DNA from 2 places in the Actinobacillus arthritidis genome. Region 2 is predicted to be linked to the other one. Evidence: riboswitches for the same ligand, from Rfam matches in the RefSeq annotation. Region 2 holds a riboswitch; the other holds the start of a gene.
What was found. Region 2 has a riboswitch for lysine ahead of lysC (lysine-sensitive aspartokinase 3). Riboswitches for the same ligand answer to the same signal wherever they lie in the genome.
Positions count from the first base shown of each region.

Region 1: another riboswitch for lysine. It lies ahead of NYR89_RS04400 (Na+/H+ antiporter NhaC family protein); the one in region 2 lies ahead of lysC (lysine-sensitive aspartokinase 3).

Region 1 covers NZ_CP103833.1:933,020-940,985, reverse strand. The annotation lists gene NYR89_RS04410 (lactate permease LctP family transporter) at 1-1,159, opposite strand, end outside; gene NYR89_RS04405 (H-NS family histone-like protein) at 1,560-1,967, opposite strand; lysine riboswitch at 2,215-2,385, shown strand; partial or broken gene NYR89_RS04400 (Na+/H+ antiporter NhaC family protein) at 2,509-4,034, shown strand; gene NYR89_RS04395 (substrate-binding domain-containing protein) at 4,249-5,223, shown strand; partial or broken gene NYR89_RS04390 (transposase) at 5,286-5,645, opposite strand; partial or broken gene NYR89_RS10960 (DMT family protein) at 5,646-5,723, shown strand; gene NYR89_RS04385 (formate--tetrahydrofolate ligase) at 5,778-7,448, opposite strand; gene NYR89_RS04380 (YcgN family cysteine cluster protein) at 7,549-7,966, shown strand, end outside.
Region 2 covers NZ_CP103833.1:820,769-828,734, reverse strand. The annotation lists gene opp1B (nickel/cobalt ABC transporter permease) at 1-834, shown strand, start outside; gene NYR89_RS03880 (ABC transporter permease subunit) at 834-1,685, shown strand; gene NYR89_RS03875 (ABC transporter ATP-binding protein) at 1,723-3,132, shown strand; gene lysC (lysine-sensitive aspartokinase 3) at 3,237-4,589, opposite strand; lysine riboswitch at 4,689-4,872, opposite strand; gene NYR89_RS03865 (DUF496 family protein) at 5,057-5,392, opposite strand; gene ppx (exopolyphosphatase) at 5,589-7,097, shown strand; gene nanQ (N-acetylneuraminate anomerase) at 7,305-7,772, shown strand; gene NYR89_RS03850 (MurR/RpiR family transcriptional regulator) at 7,781-7,966, shown strand, end outside.

The sequences.
Region 1 (7,966 bases), 110 kb from region 2:
TAAACGGATTTTTTGTTTGTTTGAAGCTACCTGCAAATACATCTTTTACTTTTGAGCAGTTTAAAGAGAAAAGTGGGATACAAATTAAAACGGTAATTACAAACGGAATTAATGCCGGTACATAAAGTAATTTGTAGTTAGCACTTACCGCTGTACCAAAGATATTTTTTAAGCTGAATACTAAACCTTGGCTGATTTCAAATTGACCAAGTGAACCTAATTGTGTGCTAATCCAAGCGGTTGTATCGTTCATCATCGCTTTAAATGGTAATTGTTGAATACGAGTGATGATTAAGAAACCAATTAATAAACCGGTTGGAAGTAGAGCTTTTGCCACTTCTTTTAGTGGTACAGAGCCTTCCAAAGTATTTTCAACTTTTGCTAAGCCTACGCCTTTATTAGCAAGGAAAATCGAAATAAACATACCGATTGCACCACCCACTAAAGATGGAAATTCATAGTTTACTTGAGCAAGTAAGATGTAAGGCACTACGCACGCAAATACACTTAAATATATGAATACGATGTTTTGACGAATTTCTTTCCAGCTTACGATAAAGCTTAGTGCAATTACTGGGATCACTAATGCCGCAAAAGCATGGATAAGTGCTGTCATTGAACCGATTTCAAGAATTTGTGCTTCGGCTAAATTTAATGAACCGAAACCGAACCAAGTTGGTGTACCTACTGCACCGAAAGATACTGGAACTGAGTTCATTACTAATGCGAGGATCGCAACTTTAATCGGGTTAAAACCTAAACCGACCAAAATCGGTGCCGCGATTGCCGCCGGTGTACCAAAACCACTTGCACCTTCAATCATAAATGCAAATGCCCAACCGATAATCATAAGCTGTGCAACCGGATTCGGATTAATTGTACCTAACCATTTGCGTAATGTATTGGTTACACCTGACGCTTCGGAAAAACGATTGAATAAAATTGCACCGAAGATAACGGTAATCGGTGTGAAAACCGACATAATGGCTGATGAGATATTCGCACTGATAATAGTAATATCGGTCGCAAAGAAAAGAAGGTGAATAACAAGTACCACTACGGCGACCCACGGTAACGCAACATAGGATGGTAATGCATTACGTTTTACCATTAAATAAATGAGTAAAACGATTGGAAAGATACTAAGAAATAGCGCCATAGGAAACCTCGAGTCGCTTGATTATTAAAATAAGTTAAAAAAATGTTAACTTTGTTGAGTGGGGGCATTGTATGTGAGATTTTTTAAAAGAATAGTAGGTTTGTTTCAAATTATGATAAAGATCACACTTTTTTGATTTAAATGCTTAAAATATAAGCAATAAAAAATATAAAATTTTAACAATTTTGTAAAATTAACTCGTATGAGTTATAAGAATGTGGAATATTCTTGTGGATTTTTTATAACCTAATGCTATTACCTTGAGGTTTGTAATATTAAAAGGAAAAATATAGAGCGTAATTAATATGTAACGATAATAAAAAATCTGCACCTTAATCTATTGGAGATTTAGTCCAACTTTGGGGTGCAGATCATATTGTTAGCCCGTTCTTTAGAAAAATTAGAGAGCAAAAGATGCTAGACTCTTACCTTCATTTAATGCTTTTTGAATTTGGCTAGGGGTACGTCCTTGACCCGTCCATGTTTTTTCATTACCGTTTTCATCAATATATTTGTACTTTGCCGGACGAGGTGTACGCGGTTCACGCTTTTTACGTTCCGTGATACTACCTAATAACACAACTAGCTCTTCAGCTGAGATACCATCTTTTGCTAATAACTCTTTATATTTATTTAAGCCCTCAAGCAATTTAGCTTGTTCAAGTTCTTGAGCTTTTACCATTTCACGTTTTTCTTCAACAACGATAGTAACTTTTTCAAGTAAAGCTTCCATTTGTTCTAAACTTGATTCACGAGCTAAGACACGTAAGTCGCGGATATTTGATAATGTTTTTAAGATATCAGACATTTTTATCTCCAAATTAAAGACCATTTAAAACTAATAATTTAATTTATCATAAACTCCGAGAATAATAATATTTCGAAATTAATAATATCTTAACCAAATAAATTATTTAGGTAAATAAATAATTTATGCCTAGAAATTATTTACTCTAATATAAGTGGAAAAATAAAAAACGATTTATTACAGAGGTTAAAAGATTGCATTTTGCTATTGGCAATTTATCGATATTAGGGTAATCTTACGCCGTCCTACAAATTGTAGAGGTGCAAATCCGATAAGTACTTTTTCTGAGTGGAAAACGATGAGGAAGAAGGAAAGGCGTATTTGCCGAAATCAGTTAAGCGTCATCTTAATTGGTTGGGGTCGTTACCGAAAGGGACGACACTGTCGTAATCTTGTATTACGGAGTGCTACTGCTAGGGTCGGTTCTATATTTCTATATTTCAGATTACCTACCTCATCTTATGCCTTTGCATACATTTCAGTAGATCCTCTTCTTTGTCTGACTCTAATTTCATCACAAAGTTATTTCTTTAGAGGTTTTATGAATTTAATTGATTATTCAAGCTCATTGCTGTCAATTGTGCCGGCATCGCTTGCATTATTATTGGCAATCTTTACTCGCCGAGTCCTGCTGTCTTTAGGAATTGGTATTTTAGTCGGGGCATTTATGCTCTCAATGTCTTTTTTAGACGGTTTTATTTATTTAAAGAATATTGCAGTCGGTTTAGTTTATTCGGACGGTGAATATTCCTTCGGTAAAGTACAAATTTTAATTTTCTTATTATTGTTAGGTATATTTACTTCATTGTTAACCTATTCTGGTAGTAATCAAGCCTTTGCCAACTGGGCTAAACAGCATATAAAAGGTCGCCGTGGTGCAAAATTATTAACCGCCTGTTTGGTTTTTGTGACATTTATTGATGATTATTTCCATAGTTTAGCCGTAGGGGCGATTGCACGACCGGTTACAGATAAATTCAAGGTTTCTCGTGCAAAATTAGCTTATATTTTGGACTCTACTGTCGCACCTATGTGTGTTTTAATGCCGGTTTCTAGTTGGGGAGCATCAATTATTGCGACTATCGGCGGTTTATTAACGACTTATAGTATTACCGAATATACGGCGATTAGTGCATTCGCTTCAATGAGTATGATGAACTACTATGCGTTATTTGCATTAATTATGGTATTTATTGTTGCATATACATCATTTGATATTGGCTCAATGGCTCGTTTTGAACGTAAAGCACTTGTCATGCGGAAGGGCGTACTGATGAATCGTCAGACGAGGAAAGTAAAGGTCGTGTATATGCATTAATTATTCCTATCCTTGTGTTAATTTTTACAACGGTTGCATCAATGCTTTATACCGGTGCACAAGCACTTGAAACATTCAGCCTATTAGGTGCATTTGAAAATACAAATGTAAACCTTTCTTTAGTGATAGGTGGTTCTGCTGGTGTATTAGCGGTTGTGTTGTGTACACTTGGCTTAATTAAGGCGGAAGATTATCCGAAAGCCGTTTGGGTCGGTTGTAAATCAATGTTCGGTGCGATTGCGATTTTAATTTTAGCTTGGTTAATTAGTAGTGTTGTGAAGGATATGCACACTGGGGATTATCTATCTACTTTAGTTGCAGGCAATATTAATCCAGCATTCCTTCCTGCGATTTTATTTGTATTGGCAAGCGTAATGGCATTTGCAACCGGAACCAGCTGGGGAACATTTGGGATTATGCTTCCGATTGCGGCAGCAATGGCAATTAATGTTGATGCAAGTTTGTTAATTCCATGTATGTCTGCCGTAATGGCAGGTGCGGTATGTGGTGATCATTGTTCACCTATTTCGGATACAACTATCCTTTCTTCAACCGGTGCACAATGTAATCATATGGATCATGTTACCTCACAATTACCTTATGCCTTATTGGTTGCGGTGGCTTCAATTAGTGGCTATTTAGTATTAGGTTTTAGCCACTCAGCACTTTTAGGTTTTGTTACGACAGCTGTCGTAATGGTTGCATTGATTTTTGTCTTTAAATCGAAAAAAGCGGCAACTGAAGCCTAATTCCTTTCTTAATTAAGCGGTCGAATTTGTTGAAAATTTTGCAAATTCGACCACTATCATTTTCTTCATTTTGTCAAATCGAATCATTCCTCTTGCATCATAAATTTGTCGAATTTGTGAAGAAACTCACATTTTTTCAGTATTGAATTGTGTACTATCTTGTTACAAAGTAAGTCATTGAATAACTTCATTGCAATGATATGGGAGGAATTATATGAAAACGTTATCTGCTATTAGTACCGTAGCATTGGGGCTTGGTGTTTCTCTCGTGAGTATGGCACAAGACTCGGTCGGTGTAAGTTTATATCAATATGACGATCATTTTATCCATTTAATGAACAATGAATTGGTCAAATATGCAAAAGAGAGATCTTTACCGCTTCTAATGAATGATGCACAAAATTCCCAATTTGTACAAAATAGTCAAGTGCAGACTTTAATTGATACAAAAGTAAGTGTGTTGGCGGTTAATTTGGTGGATCCATCTGCGTGGATGACTGTGATTGGCAAGGCAAAAGAAGCAAATTTACCTATTATTTTATTTAATAAAGATCCAGGAGCTAGAGCGATAAATAGTTATGCCAAAGCCTATTATGTAGGTTCTGATCCACAAGAGGCAGGTAAGGCTCAAGCAAAAATGATTGCAAAACATTGGAAAGAAAATCATGGATTTGACACAAATAAAGACGGCAAAATGCAATACGCTTTATTAAAAGGTGAACTTAATCACCCGGATGCAGAAAAACGAACTAAAACTGTAATTGATGAGTTAATCGCTTTAGGTATTCCAGTTGAACAATTAGCGTTGGAATCGGCTTTGTGGAATAAAGAGATTGCGAAAACAAAAGTAAATGCTTGGTTATCCACGCCACAAAATAATATTGAAGTGATTATTTCTAATAATGACAGTATGGCAATCGGTGCAGTTGAAGTTCTCGACGAAAAAAATAAAAGTTTGCCGGTATACGGTGTAGATGCGGTACCGGAAGCAATTCATTTAATTAAAAAAGGAAAATTAGCCGGAACAGTGACTAATGATTGGCATATGCAAAGTAAAGCAATCATTGATTTTGCGGTGCTATTAGCTAAAGGAGAAATACCTGAAAATAGTCATGAATGGAAATTAGACAATAGAGTCTTGCGTATTCCTGCAATTGCGATTGATAGAAGTAATATTAGTGATTTTTGATGCGAAATAGATACATAGAAAAAGGGCATTGACTATGATCTGACCCCCAAAAGTTAGACTGTTTAATTTAAGGACTGAGTTCTGTATTGTACAGGGCTGAGTCCTTTTAATTTCACTTGAATACGTTCATTGTTGTAATAATGAATGTACTCATGAATCACTTTCTCAAGCTGTTCGAAAGTGTCAAATCGCTTACCAAAGTAACATTCCGTTTTCAATCGTCCAAAGAAACTTTCCATTGCCCCATTATCCAAGCAATTCCCTTTTCTCGACATACTTTGTCTAATATGATGTTTTCTCAGCATGTCTTGATAGTCTGCCATCTGATATTGCCAGCCTTGGTCGGAATGTAAAATCGGTTTAGCGTCCTGAGGCAGTTTTGCGACCGCTTGCTTTAGCATCTGCATCACTTGCTCAATTGAAATGAAGGGTTTAAACTGAACTATTTACTCAGCTTTATCTGCATTTTAGGAGCTGTTTATTTTGCCTTTCAAAAGTAGAGAAACGAGTGTAAAAAAGGCGAGAGTGTTCTCTCGCCTACTACAGAGATAAATTTAGAATAAACCGGTAATCAAACCGTTTTCATCGACATCAATACGATTTGTCGCTGGAACTTTCGGTAAGCCCGGCATACGCATAATGCTACCGCAAATCGCTACGATAAAGCCGGCGCCGGCAGAGATACTAATACTGCGTACGGTAATGCTAAAGCCTGTCGGGCAACCGAGTAATTTGGCATTATCGCTTAATGAATATTGTGTTTTCGCCATACAAATCGGTAATTTATCTAAACCTAATTTTTCCAGATTTTTAATTTCCGCTAAGGCTTCGGCACTAAAATTAACATCATCCGCACCATAAATTTTTTGTGCGATCGCTTTGATCTTGTTTTGCACGCTTTCATTTACGTCATAGACGAAATTAAAACGGTTCGCTTGTTCATCAATCGCTTTTAACACTTTTTGTGCTAAGTCCACACCACCGGCACCGCCTTTACCCCAAACTTCAGTGAGCGATACTTCCACACCTTGTTCTGCACAAGCGGCCTGAATTAGGGCTAATTCCGCATCGGTATCGGATACAAAGCGGTTCAATGCGACCACAACCGGTAAGCCGAATACATTTTTCAGGTTACTGATATGTTTAAGCAGATTCGGTAAACCTTGCTGTAAAGCGGTTAAATTTTCTTCAGCTAAATTCGCTTTTTCAACACCACCGTTATATTTCAGCGCTTTTACCGTGGCAACGACCACAGCCACATCCGGTTTAAGATCAGCTAAACGGCATTTAATATCACAGAATTTTTCTGCACCTAAATCCGCACCGAAACCGGCTTCTGTTACTGCATAATCACCTAAATGTAATGCTAAATGCGTTGCAGTAACCGAGTTACAACCGTGAGCGATATTGGCAAACGGACCACCGTGAATAAAGGCTGGGTCGCCTTCAATCGTTTGTACTAAATTCGGTTTAATCGCATCTTTCAACAATGCCGCCATTGCACCGTGCGCATTTAAATCTTTTGCATAAACCGGTTGTTTGTCAGTGGTGTAAGCAACTAAGATATTACCTAAACGTGTTTTTAAATCGGCAAGATCTTTCGCTAAACAGAAAATTGCCATCACTTCCGAAGCCACAGTAATATCGAAACCGTCCGGACGAATCACACCGTCTGTCGGATTACCTAAACCGCCTAATACGTTACGTAATTGACGATCATTCATATCAATTACACGACGCCATAATACGCGTTTGGTATCAATATTTAACGTATTGCCTTGGTAGATATGGTTATCCAATAATGCCGCCAATAAGTTATTGGCACTGGTGATAGCGTGGAAATCGCCGGTAAAGTGCAGGTTAATATCTTCCATTGGTAGCACTTGCGCATAACCGCCGCCTGCCGCTCCGCCTTTCACGCCGAATACCGGACCTAATGACGGTTCACGTGCCGCAACCACCGCATTTTTTCCAAGTTGATTTAACGCATCGGTTAAACCGATAGTTACTGTTGTTTTCCCTTCGCCCGCCGGAGTTGGGTTAATGGCGGTCACTAAAATTAATTTACCGTTTTTCGCCGGTAATGTGAAAACATCCGCCGGATTAATTTTCGCTTTATATTTGCCGTATTGTTCGATTTGATCGGCGTTTAAACCTAATTTTTCCGCAATTTTATTAATCGGTCGCATAATGGCGACTTGAGCAATTTCTACATCGCTTTTCATTCATCCTCCAGATTGGCAAACGTTTGCTTTTTTCAACCCTGCTAGAATATGCTAAAATCCGTTTAAAATAAAGAACTGTAACAGATATTTAACAAAAAAGATGACGAATCAATTAACCCCAAACTTTTGGCAAACAAAAAGCCTGATTGAAATGAATGATGCGGAATGGGAAGCATTGTGTGACGGTTGCGGAAAATGTTGCTACCGCAAATATATTCAAGGCAGAGGCAAACGAGAGCGTTTATATTACACTTCGGTTGCTTGCAATTTGTTGGACGTAAATAGCGGACGTTGTACCAATTATCCGAATCGTTTTAAAATTGAGCAGGATTGTACTAAATTAACCAAGAAAAATTTGCCTGATTTCGGTTGGTTGCCGAAAACCTGTGCCTACCGCTTACTTTATGAAGGTAAGTCGTTATTTGATTGGCATCCGTTGATCTCTAACGATCCGCAATCGGTAAAAAAAGCGAATATTCTCATCCCAAACGGTATTCATGAAAAAGATGTGATAGATT
Region 2 (7,966 bases):
CCAACTGTGGTTGTGTTACGTATAAATGATATTGAATTAACACCAGAGGTTATTGCATTAACACGTAGCGAGTTGGGCTTGGATCAGCCTTTTTTATACCGTTATATACTGTGGCTTTGGCGAATTTTACATTTAGATTTGGGAAATTCGTTTATTACGCATCAGCCGGTCATTGAGGAAATATGTAATGCATTGCCAACAACACTTTATTTAGCCGTTACTGCATTAATGATTGTGATCTTTATGGCTACCAGCTTGGCTTGTCTTTCAATGTTTATGTTACATAGATGGAAAGATAAGCTCATTCGTGGCGTGTTATTCGTATTCACAGCTGTACCAAATTATTGGTTGGCATTATTATTGATTTGGGGATTTGCAGTACAATTAAAATGGTTTCCAGTCAGTGGTTTACAGCAAACAAACGGAATTATTTTACCAGCATTTACGCTTGCATTAGGTTATATCGGGACTTATTTCCGTTTGATGCAGGGTGCAATGCTTTATCAATTAAAACAGCCGTATGCTCACTATATTAAAGCGAGAGGATTGTCCTACAAGCGGTTGATTTTTCGTCATATTTTACCTAATTCACTTCATAACATATTGACTGGAATGGGTATGTCGATTCCAAAATTATTGGCGGGATCTGTCGTTATTGAAAATATTTTTGCTCTTAACGGTGTCGGGCGGTTATGTATTCAAGCGATCTTTTCCCGAGATTATCCGATAATTCAAGGCTATATTTTATTAATGGCAATATTATTTTTGAGCTTTAATTTTCTGATTGATCTGTTATACCAATGGTTAGATCCTCGCTTGAGAGGATGGAAATAATGCGTTTTCTAATGCGGTTATACCAAGATAAATTTGCATTTTGTTGCTTCGTTATTTTATGCCTAATCGGAATGATGGGCTTATTAGCAGAGCAGATTACAGCTTTTGATCCTACCGTTACTAATATACGGGAAAAATATCAAGCAATAAGCCAGCTTCATTGGTTAGGTACGGATAACCTTGGACGTGATATATTTTCAAGGTTGATATTTGGTATCAGAACAACCGTCTTTTATGCGGTTATAGCGATGGTTGTGACATTACTTATTGGTGCGGTAGTTGGAATGTCTGCTGGGTTATTAGGACAGAAAGTAGATAATGTTTTGATGCGACTTTGTGACATCATGTTGTCATTTCCGGCAGAAGTGATGATTCTTGCCTTAGTTGGCATATTAGGAGCAGGTATTGATCATATTTTATTAGCAATAGTCTGTGTGAAATGGGCTTGGTATGCCAGGATGATCCGAGGGATCGTACTTCAGCATACACATAAGAATTATGTGTTATTTGCGAAAACGGTCGGATCTTCCTATTTACATTTATTGATCCGGCATCTTTTACCAGTCACTTTGGCTGAATTGGTTATTTTAGGTACAGCGGATATCGGTAGTGTAATTTTAATGATTTCAGCCTTGTCATTTTTAGGTTTGGGTGTTCAACCGCCAATTCCTGAGTGGGGAAATATGCTAGCGGATGCAAAAAATATTATGGTATTGCATCCGGAACAAATGTCGCCGGCAGGGTTATCGATTGTTGTCGTAGTAATGGCGTTTAATAGTTTTGGTGATTTCTTACGAGATTATTTTGGACGTAATAACGAGGGTGATGATGAGTATTTTGCAGATCGATAATCTCAATCTCCATACTGTAAACGGTAAGCCCTTACTTATGAATATTTGTCTTTCTCTGCAAGAACAACATTGCTTAGCACTAGTAGGACCTAGTGGGGCAGGGAAAAGTTTATTGAGTAAAGCGATTTTAGGACTTTTACCGGAGAACTTACAAATAAGCGGTCGAATTTCGTTTAAAAATTGCGAAATAACGCCTGAAATATTAAAGCAATTACGGGGACGTAAAATCGGGTTAATTGTACAAAATCCAATGCAAGCATTTGATCCGCTTATGCTACTTATTCATCAGTTTCAGGAAACTTTTCATTTTCACCTACAAATGGATAAAGAGAGTGGAATGCGGTTAGCGGAACAAATGGTTGAGCAAGTCGAACTACCGAAAACATTACTTTACCGTTATCCGAACCAATTAAGCGGTGGTCAATTACAGCGTATGGTTATTGCATTAACGATGGCATTATCTCCGGAATTAATCATTGCAGATGAGCCAACGTCTTCTTTAGATTTTGCGACACAGCAAGCATTGATACCACTCTTTCTGAAGCTCAAACAACGATCATCATTGCTCTTTATCAGTCACGATTTGCATTTAGTGCATTTATTAGCGGATGAAATTGCTGTATTGGAGCAAGGGAAAATTGTTGAACAATGGCGGAATATAGCGGAGCAGACACCCGTTTTAACTCATCATATTAGCCAAGAATTATTGCATTATGCAGAAAGTTTGACACAAGTAACCAGACATACGGATCAAGTAATAAGTACAACGGTTCCGCTTTTAGAACTTACTGATATTTGTAAATCTTACCCCAAATCCCACCGCTTATTTGCCAGAGAATATACTGCGATTTTACAGCATATCAGTTTTAAACTTTATCCGGGCGAAAGTGTAGGATTGATTGGTGGTAGCGGTTCGGGCAAAAGTACGCTTGCACGGCTTATTTGTGGGGTCGAAAAGGCGGATCAAGGACGTATTTTATTGAATGGTCAACCGATAGCACAAACCAAAGTACGCCAGCAACATATTAGCGTTGTGTTTCAGGATTATTTATCCTCATTGAATCCTTATTTTCCAGTTTGGAAAGCGGTTACGGAGCCATTGGTTATTCTCAGTAAACAACAATATTTAAGAGCGGAAGCAAAGCGATGGTTGCCCAAAGTCGGGTTATCGCTAGATTTATTAGATGCGCTTCCACATCAGCTTTCTGGTGGACAAGCTCAACGTGTCTGTCTATGTCGAGCATTAATTACTCAGCCATCATTAATTATATTGGATGAGGTACTGAGTAACCTTGATACCATTAACCAAATGCAGATTTTACGTTTATTAAAACAGTTACAGACTGAGTTTAAAATGAGTTTTTTATTTATTACACATCATTTGGCAACTTTGGAATATCTTTGCGATCGTACTTTAGTTTTAAAAGATGGGCGAATTTTAAGTTAAAAAATAGGCTTGAATAGTATAAGTATTCAAGCCTTTTATAAGGTGATTATGCGGTCGAATTTGTAAAAAATTTTGCAAATTCGACCGCTTATTTACGGATGTAATTACTCGAATAAACCTGCGTGCAGTGAGCGAACCACTTCATCTGCTTCTTCGTTTTTCACTAAGGTACACACGTTGTTTGTACTTGCACCATAGCTAATTAAGCGAATATTGAAGCCTTCAAGTGTATGGAATAACTGTTTTGCCACACCAGCTTGGGTATGTAAGTTGTTACCGATAATCGCAACAAGCGCGAGATCGTTTTCCACTTGTACGTGGCAATAAGCGTTTAATTCATCCAGTAGCTCTTTGGATAACATATCTGCGCCTGACGATGCCGAACCGGTTTTATCTAAGGTTAATGCAACGCTGACTTCCGATGTGGTAATCACGTCTACTGAAATTTTGTGTTTTGCAAGAATTGCAAACACGTTAGCTAAAAAGCCTTGTGCGTGTAGCATTGAAAGGCTGGAAAGCGTTAATAAAGTTTGGTTACGACGTAACGCAATAGCACGGAAAGTCGGGCGCGGTTGTGGATCGCGAGTTACCCAAGTGCCACCTTGTTCCGGTGCTTTGCTTGAACCTACATACACAGGAATATTGCTACGTACAGCCGGTAATAAGGTTGCAGGGTGTAATACTTTAGCGCCGAAAGTTGCCATTTCAGCCGCTTCGTTAAATGCCATCGTATCAATGCGTTGTGCGTTCGGCACAACACGCGGGTCGGTTGTGTAGATACCCGGTACATCCGTCCAAATTAATACGTCATTCGCATTTAATACTTCGGCTAATAGTGCGGCAGAGTAGTCTGAACCGCCACGCCCTAATGTGGTTGTTTTGCCTTCATCATCTCTACCGATAAAACCTTGGGTAATCACGACATTGCCTGTCGCAATTAACGGCTTGATTACTGCATCCGATTGTTGTTGTGTTTTCTCATCATTTGGTGCCGCTTTACCATAATTGCTATTTGTCGCTACAACGTCACGCACATCCACCCATACTGCCGGAAAATTACGTTCTTTTAAAAGTTGAGTGAAAATTTTGGTAGACATCATTTCACCGTGACAGATTAATTCATCGGTTAATGCGTTAGATGTCGCAAGGCTTGCTGATTCGGCTAATGCGCTGATATGTTGTAATAATTCATCAATTTCAGCAGAAATTTCGCTTTGATTTTGTAATTTTTCAATAATGTTATATTGAATTGTACGCACTGCATTTAAAATTTCGTCACGGCGTTCTTTTTCGCAACCGTTTGCCAATTCTACTAAATAATTAGTTACGCCAGCTGATGCAGAAAGTACCACAACACGTGTGTTTGCATCTGTTGTCACGATATTGGCACAAGACGTCATTGCATCAAAATTTGCTACACTGGTTCCACCGAATTTTGCAACCGAAAGATGAGACATAATAAGAATTTCCTCTAAATCAAAGAATAATAGATGATGTTGTGTAGTGGATATTCGAAAGGAAATTTGAGTAGATTAGGCGGTTTGATTTAAGAACCAATTAATCAGAGCACTCCATTTAAACATGTGTTAAATGACAGCTGATAGGATTCAACCTGACTCAGCCGATGTTCATTCCAGTCTAGTGAATTCACACCTCGGCAATCACTCCCATCATTTAATCCTCAAACGGCCCTAGTTGCCTCGGATTAAACTGCCTGAGTGTTGCTCCTCTCCCGCAATGATAAAATCATTACTTCTTTCCATATATCTAGTACGGAAAGCGAGTATAGAAATACCTTTTTATTATGGTTGTGTCAAATAATATTTATTGTAATCAAAGAAAGTGATTAAGGAATGGACATAATTAGAAAAAAACGACAGGATCTAATGAAATCTTGTCGTTTTGGGAAATAGAATCGAAGAAATTATTTATCGTCTTTTGCCGGTGTTGCGGATTTATGAGTTGCCATTTTTTGGCGAATTTCACGACGTTGTTTTGAAAGTTCCGCATTACGGATCATATAATCGTCAACACGGTTTTCGTAGTCATCACGCATATTGGCAATGATCGCACGGATTTCCTCTACACTCATTGAATCATTGATATATTGGTTTAAGTTATCCAATAACAAAACACGTTTTTGATTGTCACGGATTTTACGATCGTTATCCGCCGTTTCACGGTGTAATTTATTTTTTAAACGGTAAAGATGAACATAATCCAACATATCTTGGAAAGATTGTTTTTTAACATCAGCCATTTTAAACCCCTGTTAGTAAATTGAAAGTCAAAATAATATGAATCCTAGACCTTTTCATTCTATTCGTCAAAATGTTTTGCTAAGAGCGGTTTATTTGTTGAAATAACCAACAAATTTATTAAATTTATTCGATTGATTCGTAAGATAAGTGATAAAATCTTGTTATTTTATTGCTCGGTTAAAAGGATTATTTTGTATGACACAGCCTAAACAATTAGTACCTAGAGAATTTGTCGCGATCGATTTGGGATCGAACAGTTTTCATATGATTGTAGCAAGAATTGTGAATGGCTCGATTCAAGTGCTTTCTCGCTTGAAACGCCGAGTACGTTTAGCGGACGGTTTAGATGAACATCGTATTTTAAGCCAAGAAGCAATTCAAAGAGGTGTAGATTGCTTGGCATTATTTGCGGATCGTTTGCAAGGCTTCTCAGTAGAAAATGTAAAGGTGGTCGGTACTTATACCTTACGCCGAGCAATTAACAATGATGAGTTTCTAAAACAGGTCGCAGAAGTCTTTCCATTTCCGATTCAAATTATTTCTGGACCGGATGAAGCCCGTTTAATTTATTCGGGTGTTAGTCATACTCAACCGGAAAGTGGACGAAAATTCGTAGTTGATATTGGCGGCGGTTCTACCGAAATGACGATTGGTGATGACTTTACGCCGTTAAGAGCGGAAAGTCGTCATATGGGATGCGTCAGTTTTGCCAACCGTTTTTTTGCAAAAGGCGAATTGACGATTGAACGATTTGACAGTGCTTACCAATTAGCGATGGAAAAAATTGAGGATTTAGCTTGGGAATATCGTCAGTTAGGTTGGCAACACGTTTTAGGTTCGTCTGGTACGATTAAAACCGTCCAAAAAGTGCTGATTGCCAATGGTTATCGAGATGGATTAATTACCGAAGAACGTTTACAAACCTTAATTGATGAGTGCTTACGTTTTGATTCTCTCAATGCTATTCAAATGAAAGGCTTGTTAGAAGAACGAGCGGACGTATTAGTCCCGGGTTTGGCGATTTTGTTAGCGTTATTCCATAATTTCCGTATCGAATCAATGCGTTATTCAGACGGTGCTTTACGAGAAGGCGTAATGTATGGATTGGAAAAAAGTTTCCAAGTCGGCGATATTCGTCAACGTACCGCTGAGGCTTTAGCAGAGCAGTTCAATATTGATCAGCAACAGGCACACCGAGTAGAGCGAACTGCCTTGGCATTATTTGAGCAAGTGAAGTATTGGCGTAACCGCCGCCAAACGAGTGAATTATCAAGTATGTTGAAATGGGCGAGTTTGTTGCACGAAATCGGTATCGTGATTAATCATAACGGTGTGCATAAACATTCCGCTTATATCATTGCTCACCGTGATTTACCGGGATTTGATTCAGAACAACAGAATTTATTGGCAATGCTGATGCGTTATCATTTAAAAGGCTTTAAACGCAGTGATATTCGTAGTACCAATCGCTACCAACATCGGGACTTATTAACTTTATTACGTGTGTTTCGATTGTCTGTATTACTTAATCGTTCTCGTCAGGCGACGGTAATGCCTCAGAAATTATCTCTTGAAATAGAAAATAATGATTGGTACTTAACGTTTGAAGCAGATTTTCTTACGCATAATCCGCTCGTGTTAGCTGATTTAGAAGAGGAAAAAAAATATTTATCCGCATTAGGCTTACAATTAAAAATTAAGTAATTTCAACGAGATAGGTATAAAGTAGAAATTTATACCTATTCTTTTCTAAAAATTTGATCTAGTTCTCATTTTTTCCTTTTCCAGCTTGTTATTTATTCCATAAATCTTTAACCTACTCTTATTGGAGTATATCTTCATTTATGGAGCGTTGGCTGAACAGATGCAACAATCTATATTTATATCATTATTTCAGATGAGGATTTTATTATGTTATTAGGCGACTTATCTCGTGCTGATTACGCACAATCATTACCTCCGGTTTTTGCCCGTTTATGTGAGAAATTAAAGTCTTTAGATCTAGCAAATCTTCCTTTAGGTTGGCAAGATTTAGAGGAAGGGGTACGAATGAATGTGATGGCATTTGAAACCAGTCCGGCGGAAGAAAAACAAGCGGAAATGCACCGTAAGTTTATTGATATTCAATTATTAATTGCTGGCGAGGAGATGATTGAATACGGATTAAGTCAGCCTAATTTAGCACTATTTGACGAATATCGTGATGAAGATGACTATCAATTAACTAAAGAAATTGAGCATAAAAATGAGTTAGTGTTACAACCTAATATGTTTGCGATTTTCCTTCCGTATGAACCGCATAAACCGGGCAATTCTGTTGCAGGTCAAAATAAATTGCTCAAAAAATTAGTGGTAAAAGTGCCGGTTAGTTATCTATAGGAGGCAATATGTCTGCTCGAGGAAAAATCTTAGATACCATTGGTGCTTTGCAAACCAGTTTAACCAAAACAGAAAAGAAAATTGCCTCAGCGATTTTGGCTCAACCTGAAATTTTAAGCCAAAATTCACTTTCCGAAGTTGCTAAACAGCTAGATGTAGGAGAAGCCACGTTTATTCGATTTTGTCGAACCTTA